2 regions of the Saccharopolyspora terrae genome follow, and region 2 is predicted to be linked to the other one. Evidence: riboswitches for the same ligand, from Rfam matches in the RefSeq annotation. Region 2 holds a riboswitch; the other holds the start of a gene.
What was found. Region 2 has a riboswitch for glycine ahead of gcvH (glycine cleavage system protein GcvH). Riboswitches for the same ligand answer to the same signal wherever they lie in the genome.

Region 1 (7,235 bases), on a different contig from region 2:
TCGACCCGGGCGCAACGCCCGGGTCGACGGCTCAAGTCCTGATCGGGTCAGTCCCGCACGGCCAGTGCGAGTTCGCCGTTGCTGTCCTTCTCGGCGTCCAGGGTCTTGTCGCCCAGGAGCTCCGAGACCTCCTTCTCCAGGAAGATCCGGACGCCGTTCTCCTCGATCACCTCGTCGCCCTCCTGGGGTTCCTCGGCGATCGACGCCTGCAGCCCCTGCCCGGCCGGCGCGATGCGCAAGCCCGAGCTGGCCGGAGAGTCGCCGCCGACGAGGACGAGCTTGATGACCTCAACGGCGCTCTCACTGATGGTGAGCATGGTGCTCAACTCCTCTCGGAGCCGGTCGGTTGAAGGGGCCACCGTGTCATCGTCGCGACCGGACGCGCAAACCGACCCGCCGACTCAGCTCTGGTACGCCGCCAACGGTGGGCAGGAGCAGACCAGGTTGCGGTCGCCCTTGGCACCGTCGATGCGCCGGACCGGCGGGAACACCTTGATCGCGTCCGTGCCCAGCGGGTAGGCCGCCTCCTCGCGGGAGTAGGCGTGGTCCCACTCCTTGGCGAGGCTGGCCGCCGTGTGCGGGGCACCGACCAGCGGGTTGTCGTCGGCGGGCCACTGACCTGCGACGACCTTGTCGATCTCGGCGCGGATGGCGATCATCGCCTCGCAGAAGCGGTCCAGCTCGGCGAGGTTCTCGCTCTCGGTCGGTTCGACCATCAGCGTGCCCGCGACCGGGAACGACATCGTCGGGGCGTGGATGCCGTAGTCGGCGAGCCGCTTGGAGACGTCGTCGACGGTGATGCCGCTGGTCTTGCTGATCTGCCGCAGGTCGAGGATGCACTCGTGGGCGACGAGGCCGCCCGCACCCGTGTAGAGCACCGGGAAGTACTCGCCCAGCCGCCGCGCCACGTAGTTCGCGGCGGCCACGGCGGTCAGGGTCGCGCGGCGCAGGCCGTCGGCGCCCATCATCCGCACGTAGGCCCAGGAGATCGGCAGGATCGAGGCGCTGCCCCACGGGGCGGCGCTGATCGGGCCGACACCGGTCGCAGGGCCGGCGGCGGGCTGCAGCGGGTGGTTGGGCAGGAACGGCGAGAGGTGCTCGCGGACGCCGATCGGGCCCACGCCCGGACCGCCACCGCCGTGCGGGATGCAGAAGGTCTTGTGCAGATTCAGGTGCGAGACGTCGGAGCCGAACTTGCCCATCCGGGCCAGCCCGATCAGCGCGTTGAGGTTCGCGCCGTCGACGTAGACCTGACCGCCCGCGTCGTGCACCAGCCCGCAGACCTCCCGCACGGTGTCCTCGTAGACGCCGTGGGTGGACGGGTAGGTGATCATGATCGCGGCGAGGTCCTGAGCGTGCTTGCCGACGAGCTCGCGCAGGTGGTCCATCTCGATGTTGCCCTGCTCGTCGCAGCGGACCACGACCACGCGCATCCCGGCCATCACGGCGCTGGCGGCGTTGGTGCCGTGCGCGCTCGCCGGGATCAGGCACACCTCGCGCTCGGCCTCACCACGGCTGTGGTGGTAGGCGCGGATGGCCAGCAGGCCCGCGAACTCGCCCTGGCTGCCCGCGTTGGGCTGCAGGCTGACCGCGTCGTAGCCGGTGACCTCCGCGAGCCACTCCTGCAGGTCGGAGACGACCTTGAGCAGGCCTTCGGCGTCCTGCGCGGGCGCGAAGGGGTGCAGCGAGGAGAACTCGGGCCAGGTGATCGGCTCCATCTCCGCGGTCGCGTTGAGCTTCATCGTGCACGAGCCCAGCGGGATCATGCTGCGGTCCAGCGCGATGTCCTTGTCCGACAGCTGCCGCACGTAGCGCAGCAGCGAGGTCTCGGAGCGGTGCGTGTGGAACACCGGGTGCGTCAGGTACTCCGACGTGCGGGCCAGCGCGCCCGGCAGCGCGTCGTCGGTCTCGACGTCGAGCTGCTCGACGTCACCGGCGGTCACGCCGAAGGCCTCCCACACCACGGCCAGGTGGGCGCGGGTGGTGGTCTCGTCGCAGCTGATGCCCACGTGGTCGGAGTCCACGCGGCGCAGGTTCACCCCGCCACGGCGCGCGGCGGCCAGCACCTCGTCGGCCTTGCCGGGGACCTTGGCGACCACGGTGTCGAAGAACTCGCCGTGCACGACCTCGACGCCGCCGCGGCGCAGCTGCTCGGCGAGCACGCTGGCCATCCGGTGCGCGCGGGTCGCGATCGCCTTGAGCCCGTCCGGGCCGTGGTAGACCGCGTACATCGAGGCGACCACGGCCAGCAGCACCTGCGCGGTGCAGATGTTGCTGGTGGCCTTCTCACGGCGGATGTGCTGCTCGCGGGTCTGCAGCGCGAGCCGGTAGGCCTGGTTGCCCTCGACGTCGACGCTCACGCCCACCAGACGGCCCGGCAGCTGCCGCTCCAGGCCCTTGGCGACGGCCATGAACCCGGCGTGCGGACCGCCGAAGCCCATCGGCACGCCGAAGCGCTGGGTGTTGCCCACGACGACGTCGGCACCGATCTCGCCGGGCGCGCGCAGCAGCGTCAGCGCCAGCAGGTCGGTGGCCACGACGACCTTCGCGCCGCGCTCGTGGATCGCGGCGATCAGCGCCTCCTGGTCGCGCACCGCGCCGGAGGCACCCGGGTAGGACAGCAGCGCCCCGAAGAACTCGCCCTCGGGCAGCTCACCCGAGGTCAGGTCGGCCACCACGACCTCGATGCCCAGCGGCTCGGCGCGGGTCTCGATGACCGCGATGGTCTGCGGCAGCGTGTCGGCGTCGACCAGGAAGCGCGACGACTTGGACTTGCCCGCGCGGCGCACCAGGGTCATGCCCTCGGCCGCGGCGGTGGCCTCGTCGAGCATCGAGGCGTTGGAGACCGGAACCCCGGCCAGGTCGGCGACCACGGTCTGGAAGTTCAGCAGCGCCTCCAGCCGGCCCTGCGAGATCTCCGGCTGGTAGGGCGTGTAGGCCGTGTACCAGGCGGGGCTCTCCAGCACGTTGCGGAGGATCACCGGCGGGGTGACCGTGCCGTAGTAGCCCAGGCCGATCATCTCGGTGTGCGGGGTGCAGCGACCGGCGAGGTCGCGCAGCTCCGCCAGCGCCTCGGTCTCGGTGGCCGGTTCCGGCAGCGACAGCTGCAGGTCTCCCTCGCGGATGGTGTCCGGCACGGCCTTCTGGCCCAGTTCTTCCAGGGAGCCGACGCCGATGACGTCGAGCATGCGGGCCAGTTCGGCGGGCATCGGCCCGACGTGGCGGTCAGCGAACGGCCTGCCGTGCTCCAGCGCGGCCAGAGGGATGCGGTCGTGCGTCGCGTCGGTCATCGCCAAAACCTCACTCATCGCGGCGAACAAAGGGCGGCAGCAGATGCTGCTCTCCCCCTCTGTCCCCGTTCGCGGAGCGAACGCCTGAGAGCTTCACCCGGCGGACCGGGCTTGCACCGTCGGCGGGGCCCACTCACTAGGTGTGCCCGCTTTCCAGAGGTATCTCGCCCGTGCGGTCCAGGTGGCCTGAGAGGTTGTCGGGGAGAGTTGCTCCTTCGGCGCCTGCCCTGGCAGGACCAGGACCGGACTCTCCCGCACGGGGTCGGCGATGGCGCTCAGACTACCCGATCAACGCGGTTTATCAGACCATCAATGTCGGCTACCGCACACATGGACGATGCCGGTCGTTCAGCCGGTCTCCGCCTGGCGGTCGCGTCGGCGGGCCGCGAGCTCGTCGTTGATCGCCGACTCGATGTTCTCGCCACCGTCGGCCCGCTCGGCCGGGAACTCGTGGATGGTCCCGCTGATCTCGCGCATCGCACCGCTGACCGCGATGCCGAACACTCCCTGTCCGCCCTGCAGCAGATCGACCACCTCCTCCGCGGAGGTGCACTCGTAGACCGTGGTGCCGTCGCTGAACAGCGTCAGCTTCGCCAGGTCCTGAACGCCGCGCTTGCGCAGGTGCTCCACCGCGACCCGGATGTTGTGCAGCGACACCCCGGTGTCCAGCAGGCGCTTGACGACCTTGAGCACCAGGATGTCCTTGAACGAGTACAACCGCTGCGAGCCCGACCCGGCTGCGCCGCGGATGGACGGCCCGACCAGCTTGGTGCGAGCCCAGTAGTCGAGCTGCCGGTAGGTGATGCCCGCGATCTGGCAGGCCGCCGGCCCGCGGTAACCGACCAGCTCGTCCGGGGCAGAGGCGTCGGGGAACAGCTCACCCTGCTCCGCAGCATCCGAGGTCGCTGCTTCCTCCACCACGCCTGCCTCCCCTCGTCCGGCCCGAAGCCGACGACGACGATCACCAGCGCCCGGACCGTTTCGATCCAGGGCCGCGAAGCCGTACACCGGCTGAATCACACCGGGGCAATTCGCGTAAGTCCGAAGGTATGCCCACTCAGCAGGCGGGTCAACGCGACGCGCGGGCCGCGGGCGCTCTCGTTCGCCGGAGCAAGAACCCGGCCCCCGGGCTGCTGGTGCAACCCGGGGGCCGGTGTGGTCTGTTCGGACTAGTTCCCGAAGCGCCGGTCCTCAGGTGTCGGCACCGCGGAAGTCCTCCGGGGAGACGGAGTCGAGGAACTCGCGGAACTTCTCCACCTCGTCCTCCTGCTCGTCCGGAATGATCAACCCGGCCTCGTCGAGCACCGACTCGTCGGCGTGGATCGGAACTCCGATGCGCAGCGCCAGCGCCACCGAGTCGCTCGGCCGCGCGGACACCCGCACATCACCGTCGAACACCAGCTCGGCGAAGAAGGTGCCCTCCTGCAGGTCGGTGATCCGCACCTGCTCCAGGTCGCGTCCCAGGGCTCCGATGACGTCCTTGAGCAGGTCGTGCGTGAGCGGCCGCTGGGGCCGCACGCCCTGCTGCTCCAGGGCGATGGCCGTCGCTTCGACCGACCCGATCCAGATCGGCAGGTAGCGCTCGCCCTGAGCCTCGCGCAACAGCAGGATCGGCTGGTTGGCTGGTAGTTCAACTCGCACGCCGACGACGCGCATCTCGCTGCTCATCGTCACATCGCCTCCTCCAGCGCGCCGAAGCGTGACATCCCCGTCGAGGGTCCCGCACCGACGCCTCCGACGCTACCCGCGATACGGCGGACACGCCCTTCCATCGGCGGTCCCGGCGGACCACCACCGTCGCGGTCGTTGTTGTCGGGGCCCACGGCCCGGACCGCTGGCGAGCTCGTCGTTGAGCAATACCCAGCACGATACACCGCGCAGGGCCCGGTCGAAGCCGCCGGAAATGCCCTGCTGCGCTGTGAAAACCGCTCGTGGCGCCGGGAAATTCCCGGCGAAGGGGACGACATCCGCGCGCGTGCGGCGCAGCTGCCTCATGCGTCAGCGGGGCGACGCCTCGTGTGGCGTCGCCCCGCTGACGGGTTGAAAAGCCCTGTTCGACGGCCTCAGCGGCCGCCCTGGCCCCCATCGATCGGCCCGGTCAGGAACACCAGGCGGAACTTACCGATCTGGACCTCGTCGCCGTTGGCGAGCACCGAGGTGTCCACCGGCTCCCGGTTCACGTAGGTGCCGTTGAGGCTGCCCACGTCGACCACCACGAAGTCGTTGCCCTCGCGGCGGAACTCGGCGTGCCGCCGGGAAACCGTCACGTCATCGAGGAAGATGTCGCTGTCCGGGTGCCGGCCGGCGCTGGTGGTCTCCCGGTCCAGCAGGAACCGCGAACCCGCGTTGGGGCCGCGCTTGACCACCAGCAGGGCGGAACCCGCCGGCAGCGCATCGACCCCGGATGCGGGGGCAGGTTCCGGGGCCGCGCTCTCGGTGCTTTCCGGCTCCGAGAGGAAGGGCCTGAAGACCGAGGTGGTCTCCGGTGACTGCTCCGGCGGAACGTCGCCGAAGCCGCTGTTTTGGCTCACCTGAGCTCTCCTCTACGCGGATAGATCGTGCCAAGTATGCGCCCAACGTACCGTGCCTGGACAGCCTCGGAACGAGCGACTCCCGTCATCGTCCCACGGATGCCTCACGGCAGGACGATCATGCCTGGTCGATCAGCTTCTGGTAACCCTCGCCGTCGAGCAGACCGGACAGCTGCTCCGGGTCGGCGAGCCGGATCTCCACCATCCAGCCCTCGCCCGCGGCGTCCGAGTTGACCAGCTCCGGCTGGTCCTCCAGCGCGGAGTTGCCGGCGGTGATCTCACCGGTCACCGGGGCGTAGATGTCGGAGACGCTCTTGGTCGACTCAACCTCGCCCATCGAGTCCCCGGCGGCGACCTGCTGCCCCACCTCGGGGAGCTGGACGAACACCACGTCGCCGAGCTGCTGCTGGGCGTAGTCGGTGATGCCGATGCGCACGGTGTCCTCGCTGACGCGCTGGACCCATTCGTGCTCTTCGGTGTACTTGATCTCCGGGGCCGCCACGGTGGTCCCGCCTTTCATCCGCTGTTGCAACGTGCCGAGTGATCGGCGCGGCGAGCGTATTCACCGGCCACCGAGGGCCGCAAGACGAACCGCAGCCGCCGATCAGGCGCGAGCTCTGGCTCCGCGCACGGCGGCGAGGACCTGCCCGAAGTAGAGGATGCCCGCCCACAGGTACAGCGCCCCGCCCCAGGCCGTGAAGGCGTAGGCGATGGGCCGGACCACGTCGGACCCGGTGAAGTCGTCCTGCACCAGCAGCAACAGCGGGAACGCGTACATCAAGCAGAACGTGGCGGCCTTGCCGAGGTAGTGCACCTCGGGCGGCTCGTAGCCGTGCCAGCGCAGCACCGGCAGGCACAGCGTGAGCACGACGTCGCGGCCGACGAGGGCGACGGCCACCCACCACGGGATGACGTCGCGCAGCACGAAGGCGATCAGGGTCGCGACGATGTAGAGGCGGTCGGCCGCGGGGTCGAGAAGCTCGCCGATGCGGCTGTACTGGTTGAGCCAGCGGGCGAGCTTGCCGTCGAGCCAGTCGGTGGCTCCGCTGATCACCAGGACCAGCAGCGCGAGCAGGTCGGCCTGCGGGCCGAGCAGCAGCCAGAGGAAGACCGGCACGCCGGCCAGGCGGATCACGCTGAGCAGGTTGGGCAGCGTCCACCAGGGATCCGCCCACACGTCTCGCGCGACCTCGCGGATCCTGTCCAGACCGGGGTCGCCCGGCCCCGAGTGGTCCTGCCCCGCTTCGGCACGAGGCCCGCTCGTGGTGTTTTCCGTGGTGCGCTCGGCGTCCTGCACCACGAGCCTCCCCTGAATGGTTGTGCGCACCGCCCCGCAACGGGTGCACACCTGTGCATCCTTACCCGATCAGGGTCTCATATGGCCAGCGCAACCCACTTGGCGGCCAGCCTGAGG
Region 2 (7,235 bases):
ACGGCAGTCCGTTGATGGTCGCGGAGCCCGACGTGGGCGTGACCAGGCCGAGGATCATGCGCAGCGCGGTGGTCTTGCCCGCCCCGTTGGGGCCCAGGAAGCCGGTGACCACGCCGGGCTGCACCGTGAAGCTGAGGTCCTGCACCGCGTGCACGGGGCCGAATCTCTTGTTCAGCCCTTGCACGTGGATGCGACCGCTGCCGTCGTGCACACGCCCTCCCACATCCGGTCACCCGTCAGTGTGTCACCCCTGATGGCTCCATCCTGCCGGACAGGTGGGGCCGTGAAGGTGCGGTGTCGTGGCCGCCGCGGGTCGCGGGTGCCGGATGCGGGGAGTTCAGCAGGTCAGGCGCGTTCGACCACCGCTGCGCGGTAGATCCTGCTGTGGTCGGTTTCCAACCGCTCGGCCAGCGGCGGCGGGGTCGTGGGCGTGGTCGTGAGGTCGGGGCGGATGAACTCGTCGGTGTCCCAGTCGGACGGCCCGGGGCCGGTGGCGGACACGATCGGCTCGGGGATCACCGCGACGGCGGGTTCGGGGTTTCGGGGTAGGTGGGACCGGGTTTGGCGGCGAAGCCTGGCGCGGCGCTCCGATGATCCGGAGCGTTCGGTGATCAGCTGGTGGTGCGCGGCCTGCCACACCTTGCAGGGCCAGGGTCTGCGCCGCAGCGTTCCTCGGCAGGACGGGCAGCGCCCGTCGGAGTCCGGCTCGTGATCGTCTAACAGGGTTCGAAGGGCTTCGGTAAAGCGATACAGCTCAGTTCGGGCAATCGGTAGCAGCACTTCGGGGGCGTCTTCGCCCATCACTCGGTCCAGGGCGTCGAGCCGGTCGAGAACCGCCTTGCGCAGTGCCGTGTCCGTCACGTTTTTCTCCCACCCGTCAGCGCGTTTTCCTGCATCGGAGTTTCCGCTGGAGAGCGACGGATGATCAGTCACCCGCCGTTACTCCGATGGGTGACATCGGCATCGCGGGTTCACGCCTGCACGGGCACCCGGCGAGACTCACCCCATCGAGTGGTTATCGATTCGGCTGGCAATTGGCGGCGAAGTGCTCGCTCACGTCGTCGGCAAACCGGCGATCTTCCCCTACACTGAGAGTGGCGGCCTGCTCCCGGTGACCCCCAGGCTGGTTGAGCGGGCCGCCCCTATTTTGCCTTTTCGCGGCGAATCCGATTCCAGGATGCGGCGAATTGCGCCGCATTCGCCACTTCGGTTACCGGCCAACCAATTCGAATTGGAACTCGGTGCAAATTTCCGGCGAGGGCATCGGAAGTTGATGTGCGCAGGGGAACCTTCCTGTCACAGCAGAGCGGGCGGACTGCGGGGAAGGGAACCTTCCGCGCAACCCGCCCGCTCGCCAGGTGCCGAGAGACGTCAGCCCAGGACGCTGCTCAGCGCCACGGAGCTGCGGCCGTGCGCCTCGGCGACGGCTCGGTTGACCAGGTCGCCCGCGTGGGTGTTGAGACCGCCGGCCAGCGCGGCATCCGCGCGGCACGCCTGCTGCCAACCGGCGTCGGCGAGGCGCAGCACGTAGGGGAGCGTCACGTTGGTCAGCGCGTGCGTGGAGGTGGTGGGCACCGCGCCCGGCATGTTCGCCACGCAGTAGAAGACCGAGTCGTGCACCCGGTAGGTCGGGTCGTCGTGCGTGGTCGGCCGGGAGTCGGCGAAGCATCCGCCCTGGTCGATGGCGATGTCCACCAGCACGCTGCCGGCCTTCATCTCCGAGACCAGGTGGTTGGACACCAGTTTGGGGGCCTTCGCGCCGGCGATCAGCACCGCGCCGATCACCAGGTCAGCAGCGCGCACCGATTGCTCGACCGTGTAGCGGTTGGACGCGACCGTGCGGATCTGGCCGTGGAAGTCGCGGTCGATCTCGCGCAGCTTGTCGACGTTGGTGTCCAGCAGCTCCACGTCGGCGCCCATGCCCAGGGCCACCCGAGCCGCGTTGAGTCCGGCGACACCGCCGCCGATCACCACGACCCGCGCCGGGTGAACCCCGGGAACTCCGCCGGGCAGCACACCACGACCGCCGCTGGGCGCCATCAGCGAATGCGCACCCACCAGCGGCGCCAACCGCCCGGCGACCTCGCTCATCGGCGCCAGCAGCGGCAGCCCGCCGTCTTCGGTCTGCACGGTCTCGTAGGCGATGCCGGTGATGCCCGAGGTCAGCATCGCGTCGGTCAGCTCAGCGGAGGCGGCCAGGTGCAGGTAGGTGAACAGCACCTGGTCCCGGCGCAGCCGCGGGTACTCCTCGGCGATCGGCTCCTTGACCTTGAGCACGAGGTCGCCTTCGGCCCACACGTCGTCGGCCGCGGCCAGCACCTTCGCGCCGGAGGCGAGGTAGTCCTCATCGGGAATGGAGGAGCCGGCACCGGCGTCCGCCTCGACGAAAACGTCGTGACCACGGGCGGTCAACTCGTGCACACCGGCTGGGGTGATCGCGACCCGGTACTCGTTGTTCTTGATCTCGCGAGGCACTGCGATCTTCACCGTGGGGTCCTTTCGTCGTGTGAAAACAACGATCGGACGACGTGACCCACAGCGCATCATTTCCACGGCATGAGATTGGGCGGGGGTGTTTGTGCCACCAGCACAACGTCGGTGCTCGCGGGCAGGGCAGAAGCGACAGAACGGTTCCCGTGCTCGCGATCCCCCGCGCGCGCCCGGGCTCAGCCGTGCTGGGCCCAGCGCTCGGCCAGCAGCTGCACCAGGAGGGCGGACCGGACGTCCGGGTCGTCGAGGTCGACCTCCACCAGCTGGCCGATCCGCTTCATCCGGTACCGGAAGGTGTTGGGGTGCACCCGGAGCTCACGGCCCGCCTGCCGGGGATCGCCCGGGTGCCGCAGCCAGGCGTGCAGGGTGGCCTGGTAGTCGGTGCCCTGCCCGCGATCGTGCTCGCGCAGCACCGCCAAAGGACCCAGCGCGGCAACACCGGCGTCGGTGGCGGCGCCCGCCATCCGGCTGAGGACCAGCAGGTGCCACAGGTCCTCGTAAACCGCGACGGGCTGCCGCACCAGCCCCGTGCGCAGCATCCCGATCAGCTCATCGGCCTGGGCTCGGGAGCTCGGGATGTCGGTGACCGCCACGGACGTTCCCACCGCGACGAGCGGGCGAGGGGACAGGTCGTGCGACAGCAGCGCCTGGCGCAGCTCCGGCCAGCCGCCCCCGCGAGCCTTGTCAGGCACCAGCGCGTAGAGCACGGTGCCGATCTCGGTGACCAGCGGTCGTCGTCCGATGCCCCGCGTGATCCACTCCCACATCGCCAGCCGCTGCCCTTCGGCCGGTTCGTCGGAGGCGGGCATCTCGATCGCGATGACGCGGTGCTCCTCGTTGGGCACCGCCAGCTCGCTGGCCGCCGCCCGCCAGCCGTCGCTGCCGTCGAGCAGCAGCCGCACCTGCTCGGCCGTCCTCCGCCGCTGCACGTCGGCGACCGCGCGCCAGCGCAACAACTGCAGCGCCACCAGCGGTGCCGTGTCGGCGAAGGCGGTCGCGCGCTCCTCCGAGACGGGGCCGGGCACCACCGCCCACATCGAGCCGAGCAGCTCGCCGCCCATCCTGATCGGCATCACCAGGCGCGGCAGCGTCCCGTCCTGCTGAGCGGGCACGAAGATCGCCGAACTGCCCTTGGTGAGCTGCCGGAACGTGCCTCGGGCGCGGAACTTCGCGAGCACGTCGTCCGGTTGCTTGCGGCCCATGATCGTGGAGACCCGCGCCGGATCGGTCAGGTCCTGCCGGGCCGAATACGCCAGCACCTGCGAATGGGCGTCTTCGATGGTCACCGGCGCGTCCACGACGTCGGCGACCGCGTCGGCGAGCCGGAACAGGTCCGCGACACCGATGCCGCTCTCCTCCGCCTGCCTGATCCCGCCCGCCAGGGCCGCGCGGATCAGCCACACCAGCTGCGCCCACGCGGTGCCCGGACGCACCTCCACCAGCGCCACATCCGCGCCCCGCGCGGCTTCCACGACAGCGGCCTCAGCGGACACCGGTGGCTTGAGCAGCACCGCGGCCGCGCCTTGCTCGCCGCAGTCGCGCACCAGCCGCACCGCCTGCTCGACGTCGCCGATCCCCACCCCCAGCACCAGGTCGCCTCCGGTCGCCGTCGTGGGCTGATCCGGTTCGGCGATCACCACGTCGCCGGCGACGGTGTTGGGTTCCGGGCTGAACACTGTGCGCAGCAGGGCCGGGCCCACTCGCTCGACCAGCGCCCGGATGTCGAGCATCGAAGGGTCCTCCTCGACCAAGGACGTGCCGGCGGAGATCACATGTCCATTGACAGTCTCGCTGGCCCGTTTATCGTTGCTGAGCAAGCCGACAATCGCATACCGGCCATCGACCCCGTGCGGGAGAGACCCTGCCAGCAGTGCAGGGCGCCGAAGGAGCAACACTCCCCAGCAAACTCTCAGGCACCCATGACCGCTCGGGCGAGGCAACTCTGGAAAGCGTCCGTCGTCACCGACGGGCCACCCACGGTGCAAGCCGCTCGCGCGGCGAAGCTCTCAGGTTCCGCAACAGAGGGGGAGGCCCAGCCGAAACCGGGGACGCACGTCCCTTCGAAACAGCTATGGAGCCTCCCTCATGTCGCTGCCCACGAACCTGTCCTACACCGAAGAGCACGAGTGGATCGAGGACCGCGGCGAGATCGCGCGGATCGGCATCACCGAGCACGCCGCGGGCGCCCTGGGTGACATCGTCTTCGTCCAGCTCCCCGAGGTCGGCGACCAGATCGAGTCCGGCCAGGCGTGTGGCGAGCTGGAGTCCACCAAGTCCGTCAGCGACCTGTTCGCGCCCGTCACCGGCGAGGTCGTGGCCATCAACGAGTCCGTTGTGGACGACCCGGCCGTGGTCAACGCCGACCCCTACGGCGAGGGCTGGCTGATCGAGGTGCGCGTGACCGAGACGGGTGCGACCCTCACGGCCCAGCAGTACTCGGAATTGATCAACGAGTAGCCGCGGAGCCCGGAACGAGGCGAGGCGATCAATGACGATCAGTGTCTTCGACCTGTTCTCGGTGGGGATCGGCCCGTCCAGTTCGCACACCGTGGGGCCGATGCGCGCAGCGCAGCGGTTCACCGCGAAGCTGCGGTCGAACGGGACCATCTCCAGGGTCAACAGGGTCAAAGCGGAGTTGTTCGGTTCCCTTGGCGCGACCGGTCGCGGTCACGGCAGCCCGAACGCGGTCCTTCTCGGGTTGGAAGGGCATCGCCCGGAGTCGGTGGATCCGGTGGCTGGCGCGCAGCGCGTCGACGAAATCGACAGGAGCGGGTTGCTGCGGCTCGGCGGTGATCACGTGCTGTCCTTCACCAGCGCGCGAGATCTGGTGCTGCACCGGCGCAAATCGCTGCCGGAACACCCCAACGGCATGCGCTTCACCGCCATCGGCAACGACGGGAGCGAGCTGGAGTCGGCGGTCTACTACTCGGTGGGCGGCGGCTTCGTCGTGGACGAGGACGCGGCCAGTGCCGACCGGATCAAGGCGGATGACACGGCGGTTCCCATGCCCTTCAGCACGGGCGCCGACCTGCTGATCCGCAGCGCCGAGTCGGATCTGCCGATCAGCGGGGTGATGCTCGCCAACGAGCTGTCGTGGCGGGAGGAACCCGCGGTGCGGGCGGGGCTGCTGGACATCTGGCGGGTGATGCGGGAATGCGTCGACAATGGTTGCCGCAACACCGGTGAGCTGCCCGGCGGCTTGAAGGTGCGCAGGCGCGCGGCCGAGTTGGCCGCGAAGCTGACCGATCGGGACGATCCGCTGGAGTGGGTCACCCTGTTCGCGCTGGCGGTCAACGAGGAGAACGCCGCGGGCGGGCGCGTGGTGACCGCGCCGACCAACGGCGCGGCGGGCATCGTGCCCGCGGTGCTGCACTACTACGCGCGGTTCGTGCCTGGTGCCGACGAGGACGGCGTGGTGCGCTTCCTGCTCACGGCCGGGGCGATCGGCGTGCTGTTCAAGGAGAACGCGTCCATCTCCGGCGCGGAGGTCGGCTGCCAGGGCGAAGTCGGTTCGGCGTGCTCGATGGCCGCGGCCGGGTTGGCCGAAGTGCTCGGCGGCACGCCGAGCCAGGTGGAGAACGCCGCGGAGATCGCGATGGAGCACAACCTGGGGCTCACCTGCGATCCGATCGGCGGGCTGGTGCAGATCCCGTGCATCGAGCGCAACGCGGTGGCCTCGGTCAAGGCGATCACCGCTGCCCGGATGGCGTTGCGCGGCGACGGCACGCACTTCGTGTCCCTCGACAAGGTCATGAAGACGATGCGGGAGACCGGGCGCGACATGAAGGACAAGTACAAGGAGACCGCGCGCGGCGGCTTGGCCGTCAACGTCATCGAGTGCTGAGCGGCGGCCCGAGGTGAGGATGGGAACCTTCCTGTCATCGCCTCGGGCCGCCTCGCTGCGCTGACCTGCGGAATCCGAAACCCCCTGTGATCGACCACGGGACGCTTGCGCGCCATTGAGTTGTGCACAACTGAATTGTGCGCTACTATTCTTCTCGTGACGACGGAATCGGGATCGACGCTGGATCGGCTGCTCTGCTTCGCGCTGCACAGCGCGTCGCGGGCCTTCACCAACCTCTACCGGCCGTTCCTCGACGAGGTCGGTCTGACCTACCCGCAGTACCTCGTGATGCTGGTGCTGTGGGAGCGCGAGTCGCTGACGGTCAAGGAGCTGGGAGGCCTCCTCCGGCTCGATTCGGGAACGTTGTCGCCGCTGCTGAAACGACTCCAGACCCGCGGGCTGCTCGTCCGCTCGCGCAGCGAGGCCGACGAGCGGTCCGTTCGCGTCGAGGTCACCGACGAAGGACGCGCGTTGTGGCAGCAGGCGCGCGACATCCCGCAGCGGATGGTCTCCGCCACCGGGATGGACCTCGGCGAGGTCGAGCAGCTGCGGTCCACATTGGAAAACCTGACGACCACGTTGAACGACGCGGCACGCCGGGTCACCGAGAATCGGGAGACGAAGCGATGACAGTTCTCTACACGGCGGAGGCCACCGCGACCGGCGAAGGCCGCAGCGGACGCACCCGCACCTCGGACGGCTTGGTCGACCTCGAACTGGCCATCCCCAAGGAGATGGGCGGCCCCGGCGGCGCCACCAACCCCGAGCAGCTGTTCGCGGCCGGCTACTCCGCCTGCTTCCACAGCGCCCTCCAGCTCGTCGCCCGCAAGCAGAAGGTCGAGATCGAAGGCTCGTCGGTCACCGCCGAGGTCGGGATCGGCCCGAACGGAGACGGAGGCTT

Region 1: linked by a shared signal. The riboswitch ahead of gcvP (aminomethyl-transferring glycine dehydrogenase) and the one ahead of gcvH (glycine cleavage system protein GcvH) in region 2 are both predicted to bind glycine.

Annotation. Positions count from the first base shown of each region.
Region 1 is NZ_SMKS01000011.1:54,349-61,583, reverse strand. Features, by position in the region: gene E1181_RS09780 (HesB/YadR/YfhF-family protein) at 48-317, opposite strand; gene gcvP (aminomethyl-transferring glycine dehydrogenase) at 402-3,290, opposite strand; glycine riboswitch at 3,454-3,555, opposite strand; gene E1181_RS09770 (MerR family transcriptional regulator) at 3,639-4,211, opposite strand; gene E1181_RS09765 (bifunctional nuclease family protein) at 4,482-4,958, opposite strand; gene garA (glycogen accumulation regulator GarA) at 5,354-5,821, opposite strand; gene gcvH (glycine cleavage system protein GcvH) at 5,940-6,341, opposite strand; gene E1181_RS09750 (CDP-alcohol phosphatidyltransferase family protein) at 6,426-7,121, opposite strand.
Region 2 is NZ_SMKS01000003.1:123,864-131,098, reverse strand. Features, by position in the region: gene E1181_RS03565 (ABC transporter ATP-binding protein) at 1-211, opposite strand, end outside; gene E1181_RS03560 (hypothetical protein) at 346-861, opposite strand; gene ald (alanine dehydrogenase) at 1,372-2,487, opposite strand; gene E1181_RS03550 (PucR family transcriptional regulator) at 2,667-4,220, opposite strand; glycine riboswitch at 4,331-4,426, shown strand; glycine riboswitch at 4,427-4,522, shown strand; gene gcvH (glycine cleavage system protein GcvH) at 4,576-4,947, shown strand; gene E1181_RS03540 (L-serine ammonia-lyase) at 4,979-6,334, shown strand; gene E1181_RS03535 (MarR family winged helix-turn-helix transcriptional regulator) at 6,491-6,964, shown strand; gene E1181_RS03530 (organic hydroperoxide resistance protein) at 6,961-7,235, shown strand, end outside.